DNA from 2 places in the Rothia koreensis genome. Region 1 is predicted to be linked to the other one. Evidence: riboswitches for the same ligand, from Rfam matches in the RefSeq annotation. Region 1 holds a riboswitch; the other holds the start of a gene.

Region 1 (3,392 bases):
GGCCAACGTCGAGGGGGCCGAGGTCGCCTACGGCAACGTGGCTGATTTGGTGCGGAAGAAGGACCCCGCCCCGGCGGAGTCGATCGAATCGAATCTCGAGACCGTGAAGGCCCTGATCGAGGAGCAGGTCTCGGGCAGGACCGACGACGGCACGGAAACCTTCCGGGACTACTCCCTGGTCGCCGCGGTCCAGAAAGACGCCGGGGAGGCGCCAGATGCCTCCGCCTACACCGAGACGCAGCGCAAGTTCTCCGATGCGGTCAACGCTCTGAGCGAGCCGCTGTCGAAGATCGCCGGAACGGTCCTCCACTAGGACACGACCGCGACGATGTCAGCACACGAGCATGCCGGGAACGGGATCAAGGCCGTGACAGGGGATGAGGCCGTGTCGGCCGGCGGGCGGGACCGGGGGTTCACCCGGCGCAGGCTGGTCGGCGCGGCCGGCGTCGCGGGTCTCATGGGCGTCTCGGGCTTCGGCGGCGAGGTCCTGGGGCGCCGGAGGGGGCTCGACGCCGCCGCGGCCTCCAGCCCGGACGAACTCCGGTACCCCTTCCGTGGGGAGGTCCAACAAGGAATCCTGACTCCCGCGCAGGACACCATGTATACGGTCGCCTACACGGTCACGACCCGCAATCGGGACGGGCTCCGCCGACTGCTCACCGCATGGACGTCCGCCGCGGAGAAGATGGTTGCGGGCGAACCGGTGGGAGGCGCTGAGAACGACGTCGAGCTGCCGCCGTCCGACACCGGCGAGGTGTGGGGGTATCCGCCGAGCGGGTTGACCATCACCTTCGGGTTCGGGCGTTCCCTGTTCGTGGACGAGCACGGCGGCGACCGTTTCGGCCTCAAGGACAGAATGCCGCGGGTCCTGGCCGACGGCGTTCCCAAATTCGCGAACGAGGCCCTGCGGGCGGCGGCCAGCGACGGGGACATCCTGATCCAAACCTGCTCGAACGACCCCCAGGTCTGCGTCCACGCGGTTCGAAACCTGACCCGCATCGCCTTCGGGTCCGCGACACTCAAGTGGGGCCAGATCGGATACGGACGCAGCTCGTCGACGTCGAAGGAGCAGCGGACCCCGCGAAATCTTCTCGGTTTCAAGGACGGAACCGCAAACCTCAAGGCGGAGGACGACGCCGAGCTGCTTCGCCGCCACGTGTGGGTCCAGCCGGAGGACGACGCCGCGGCCTCGTGGCTGAACGGCGGGACCTACGTCGTCGCGCGCAAGATCCACATGCACCTGGAGGTCTGGGATCGTGTCCGACTCTCCGAACAGCAGGAGGTGATCGGTCGGGACAAGTACCACGGTGCGCCCTTGTCGGTTTCCGACCCACAGGACTCGGACGAATTCGCCCGCCCCGACTTCGCCGCTCCCGGCCGAGACGGCGGCACCGCTATTCCTGCCGACTCGCATGTGGCGGTGGTCGGTGCCGACAACAACCAGGGCGTCCGGATGCTCCGCCGCAGTTACAACTACACCGACGGCAACGACTCGCTTGGCCGTCTGGACGCCGGGATGTTCTTCGTCGCATTCGTGCGCGATCCGCGGACGGGCTTCTACCCGGTCTTGAAGAAGATGACCGAGAAGGACGCCCTCACGGAGTACCTCCAGCACCAGGCCTCGGCCCTCTTCGCGGTACCGCCGGGCATTCGGGAAGGGGACGCCCTGGTGGGCCAGCGCCTGTTCGACTAGCGGTGCTACGATGAGACGCGCGACACGGGGTGCCTCCGAGGGAGGCTGAGATGAGACCCGTCGAACCTGATGCAGTTAGCACTGGCGAAGGGAATGTCCGCAGAGCGCTCGCGCACCCGCGCACCTCCGCTCTCGTCGAGGGAGGCTTCGCTCTTTGGGGTGCCTTCGCCTCGGCAGAGAGGCAGAGACCATGACAGAAGCACGCACCGCGATTCCCCTGAACGAGCACATCGTCGTCGTGACCGGCGGCGCACGGGGCCTGGGGGGCGAGCATCAGCCGAGCGTTCCTCGGGGAAGGCGCCCGGGTGGTGATCGGGTATCACCGCAGTCAGGACGATGCCCAGCGCATCGTCGACGACTACCCCGACCGGGCCCGGTGCGCGCACCTGGACATCCGCGACCGGGAGAGCATCCAGGAGTTTGCGGCGTCGTCCTCCGAACTCTTCGGCGCCGCCCCGACCACGCTGGTGAACAACGCCCTGGTGGATTTCAGCTTCAACGGCGAGGCCCGGCCGAAGGCCGCAGACATCTCCGCCGAGGAATTTCGGACGCAACTCGACGGGTCCCTCCACGGGCCGCTCGCGATGATCCAGGCGCTCCGGCCGGGGATGGCCGAACGGGGATTCGGGCGCATCGTGAACATCGGTACGAACCTTTTTCAGAACCCCGTGGTCCCGTACCACGACTACACGGCCGCCAAGGCCGCATTGTTGTCCCTGACCAGGACCTTCTCGCATGACCTGGGGCCGGAGGGCATCACCGTCAACATGGTCTCGGGCGGTCTGCTGCGGGAGACCGACGCGAGTTCGGCGACGCCGGCCGAAGTCTTCGACGCGATCGCCGAAGGCACGCCCCTGTGCTCCGTCACCACTCCGGACGAACTGGCCGACGCCGTCCTGTTCTTCGCATCCCCGTGGGCACGTGCGGTGACCGGTCAGAACCTGATCGTCGACGGAGGGCTGGTCAAAGGATGAGCGACCGGAAAAAGCAAGCACACATCAATCTGTTCATCTACGGCTGCGGGCATCACAACGCGGCCTGGCGCGCCCCGGGCTCCTCGGTCGACAGGCTCGGGGACATCGCCTATTACGAGGAACTCGCGAGAGTGGCCGAACGCGGCAAGCTCGACGCGGTCTTCTTCGCCGACGGGCAGTCCTTGAGCCCCGGCGGACTCGAGGACTCTCCCGCGTGGTTTCTGGAGCCGCTCACCTGCCTGTCCGCGATGGCGCGGGCGACGTCGAGAATCGGCCTCGTCAGCACGGTGTCCAGCTCGTTCTGGACGCCGTTCCACGCGGCCAGGATCCTTGCGAGTCTCGACCACATCAGCGGTGGGCGGGTTGGTTGGAACGTCGTGACGTCCATGTTCGACGCCGAAGCCCGCAACTACGGTGGCCAGTCCCTGCCCGGGCATGAGGAACGCTACGGTCGGGCCGAGGAGTTCGTCGACGCCGTCCAGGCCCTGTGGGATTCGTGGCCGCGGGAGTCCATCCTTGCCGACCGTGAGGGACGCTATGCGGACTCGACCATGATCCGGAGCGTCGATCACGCGGGCGAGCATTTTTCGGTGGCCGGTCCGCTCAACGTGCCCCAACCGCCCCAAGGGCGGCCGGTGCTGTTCCAAGCCGGTGCCTCGGAGCCCGGGCGCAACCTTGCTTCGCGTCGCGCGGAAGGCATATACGCCGTCGCCTACGACCTGGAT
Region 2 (3,392 bases), 460 kb from region 1:
GTGGTATCGGTGCGACTTCGTATCAACAGCGACCTGCTCATCACCGTGGTCGGTCACATCGTCTCCCTGATCCCAGGCTCCTTGGTGGTCGAGGTCGATCGGAGAACCGCGACCATTTACTTCCACGTCATCGACGTCAACGACGAAGCGGACGTCCGCAAGTTTCAGGACGGAGTGCGGAAGATCGAGGACCTGGTGATTCGCGTGATGGGGACCAAGGAAAGCCATCGCGCCCTGAAAGCCGGCCAGCTGGGGGAGGGAACATCGTGAATATCGTCATGATCGTCTGCGGTGTGCTGCTCGTTCTGGCCGCCATCGGAACCATTGTCCGCCTGGCCAAGGGGCCGTCTCTGTTGGATCGTGTGATCGCCTCCGACGTCCTGCTGGCCATCGTCGGCGCAGGACTCGTCGTGGACATGGTGTACAGGGACAGTTACGAGAACGTCACCATGCTGATCGTGATCTCGCTCGTCGGATTCCTGGGTTCCGTGACGGTCGCGCGCTTTGCCAACAACAAGCGCGAACGCAAGGACCAGCGCGAAAAGCCCGAGTCCTCGGCGGCGACCACCTCGCCCGAGCGTCCGTACGGGCACGGACGATCCCGCAAATCTGGCAAGACCGTCGGTTCGACGCCGACGGCACGGCGGGGTGATCGGTAGATGGACCTCGTACTCGATACGGTGACCGGTATTTGCCTCATCGGCGGGTGCCTGATGTCGCTGGGTGCGGCCGTCGGCATCGTACGGTTCCCGGACGTGCTCTCGCGTCTCCACCCGGGAGCCAAGCCCCAGGTCTTCGGCTTGTTCCTGCTCCTGATTGCGCTCGGCATCGCTTCGCGGTCCTGGGCACTGGTCCCGGCGCTCATTCTCGCCTGGACCCTCCAGATTCTCGCCGTGCCCGTTTCCTCGCACATGGTCGGTCGGTCCGGTTTCCGCAACCGGCACTTCACCGCCTCGGCCCTGACCGTCAATGAACTGGCCGACCTCGTGGAGCAAATGAACCGCGAGGAGGAACAGGAAGAAGCGCCTGTGCAGGCGACGGACGAGCCCAAGGACATCGACGCCGAAGCCGCCGGTCTCGAGAAGGACGGTCAGGAGCGGCCGGCCAAGGGGCCGGACGGCCACGACCAGTGACGCAGCTCAGCCTCGCCGGCCGGCGCTTCGTGCGGCGCCGGGAGCAGCGGCCGAACGCAACGGTGCCGGTCGTCGTTCGCAGCGGGAACCACGTCCCGCCGCAGAACGACGATCGGCACCGTATGGGCTCATCGCCCGCGCACGCAGGCAACCTCCGGGCGAGTCAGACCTCGGCCTGGCCGCCCGTCTCGATCTCTTCCTTGTGTTCCAGCCTGTTGGCCAGGCGAGTAACACTGAGTTTGATCAGGGTCGCCACGACGCCGCTGATCGCGGTCCAGATGACGATGTCTCGCACGCTCTCCTCGGGATCAGGGTTGTTCGACGGCGGTTCATTGCCCGTGACCTTCTTCCACCCGAGAGTCATGACCTTGTTGGCGGCAAAGACTCCCGCCAAGGAAGCCACCGTGGAACCGATCTTGATTGCGGGGTTGCTCATGCATCTCTCCTCTTCATTCGCACCGGCGGTGCGGCCGGTCACGTACAGCTTCTTACAGCCTAATCGCACTGGTTTGCCTTTGTCCGCAACGGCCTGGAGATTCACCCGAAGTGAAACGATCGGTTAGACTGGGCGGCGTTCACGAACGACAGGGGAGCCTCGAACGAGGCTGAGAGTGCGAAAGCAGACCCTCGACCTGATGCGGTTAGCACCGACGTAGGGAGTCGAGATCTCGGGCGTACCCGAATGAAGAACGGCGTGCGACCTCCCCTCCTGATTTGTACAGGAGGAAGACCGATGAACACCACACCCTCATCCGAATCCCTGGACCGGGGTCCTGCTCGAAACGGTGCGGCCCCACATCGACGGCGAGCATCGTGGCGCGTGATCGACATGGTCATCGCATCCGTTCTGGCGGTGGTCTGCGGCGTCATCTTCTGGATCTGGTCCAATGCCGTCTCACCGGCCACGCAGACAGCGACCGTCGGATTTCCGCCCTTGTCGGGCCTGATCGGCGGTGGCTGGCTCATTGCCGGCGTCGTCGGCGGACTCGTGATCAGGAAACCGGGCGCCGCGATCTACTGCGAAATGGTTGCTGCGGTGATTGAGGCCCTCCTCGGTACGCATTACAGCGCCGGGGTTCTTCTCTCGGGCGCGATCCAGGGAATCGGCGCCGAACTCGTGTTCGCCGCGTTGCTGTACCGTCGTTTCGGACTCCCCACGGCGCTTCTGTCCGGCGCAGTATCGGGATTGTTCATGGGGATCAGCGAAGTCTTCATGTACTACGCCTTCTGGGAACCCCGGTACCAGGTCGTCTACGTGGTGTGCGCCGTGGTCTCCGGGCTCCTTATCGCCGGTTTCCTCGCGTGGGCCCTGATGCGTGCCCTGATCTCGACCGGTGTTCTCGGCTCGGTCGCGGCAGGCCGCGATGCCCGACAGATGCGGCGGCGTGCGTGAGCGCCGGGGGCGCGTCCGTCAGCGCCCGAGGCTTCGGATGGCACCATGCTGGACGGGATGAGCCCGCGTTCCGCGACGTGGACCTGGACATCGCGCCCGGGCAGAAGGTTCTGCTGCTCGGTCCGTCCGGCGCGGGCAAATCTACCCTTCTCCACGCCTTGGCCGGTGTGCTCGAGGACGACGACGGCGAAGCCGCCCTCGGACGGGTGACCGTCAACGGCACGGACCCCCGGGACGCGAGAGCATCGGTCGGTCTGATGCAGCAGGACCCGGAATCCTCGATCGTTCTTTCTCGGGTCGGCGATGACCTCGCGTTCGGGCCGGAGAACCTCGGGGTGCCACGGGACGAGATCGTCGGGAGATGTCGGCGCGCCCTGCAATCGGTCGGACTCGATCTTCCGTGGGAGCATCCGACCTCGGCGCTGTCCGGAGGGCAGAAACAACGTCTTGGGCTGGCCGGGATCCTCGCAATGGAACCCGGTCTCTTGCTGCTCGACGAGCCGACCGCGAACCTCGACCCGGACGGCGTCGTGGAGGTCCGGGACGCCGTGGTCGCGGCCGCGGAGGAATACGGATCGACCCTGGTGGTCGTGGAGCACCGCGTGGCCGTGTGGGCCGACGTCGTCGACCGGATCATCGTGCTGTCGTCGAAGGGCGGGATCAGCCACGACGGCACTCCCGCCGAAGTTCTCGGACGGGCGCGCGAGGAGTTGCTCGACGCCGGCGTCTGGGTCCCCGACCACGTTCCGCGACGGCCCGTGGCGCCCGCGGCCGGCAACGTCCCGGTGGATCGGCAGGAGCCGCTTCTCGAAGCGTGCGGTCTCGCGGTGACCCGACAACAGCCTTCCCGGTCGTGGCGACGGGCT

What was found. Region 1 has a riboswitch for thiamine pyrophosphate ahead of ACTSLZ_RS01350 (3-oxoacyl-ACP reductase). Riboswitches for the same ligand answer to the same signal wherever they lie in the genome.
Positions count from the first base shown of each region.
Region 2: another riboswitch for thiamine pyrophosphate. It lies ahead of ACTSLZ_RS12270 (ECF transporter S component); the one in region 1 lies ahead of ACTSLZ_RS01350 (3-oxoacyl-ACP reductase).

Region 1 is NZ_CP197643.1:305,515-308,906, reverse strand. Features, by position in the region: gene ACTSLZ_RS01360 (imelysin family protein) at 1-313, shown strand, start outside; gene efeB (iron uptake transporter deferrochelatase/peroxidase subunit) at 329-1,693, shown strand; TPP riboswitch at 1,709-1,804, shown strand; partial or broken gene ACTSLZ_RS01350 (3-oxoacyl-ACP reductase) at 1,884-2,667, shown strand; gene ACTSLZ_RS01345 (LLM class flavin-dependent oxidoreductase) at 2,664-3,392, shown strand, end outside.
Region 2 is NZ_CP197643.1:2,756,715-2,760,106, reverse strand. Features, by position in the region: gene ACTSLZ_RS12290 (Na+/H+ antiporter subunit E) at 1-270, shown strand, start outside; gene ACTSLZ_RS12285 (monovalent cation/H+ antiporter complex subunit F) at 267-659, shown strand; gene ACTSLZ_RS12280 (cation:proton antiporter) at 660-1,133, shown strand; gene ACTSLZ_RS12275 (DUF4235 domain-containing protein) at 1,297-1,569, opposite strand; TPP riboswitch at 1,710-1,809, shown strand; gene ACTSLZ_RS12270 (ECF transporter S component) at 1,867-2,526, shown strand; gene ACTSLZ_RS12265 (ABC transporter ATP-binding protein) at 2,523-3,392, shown strand, end outside.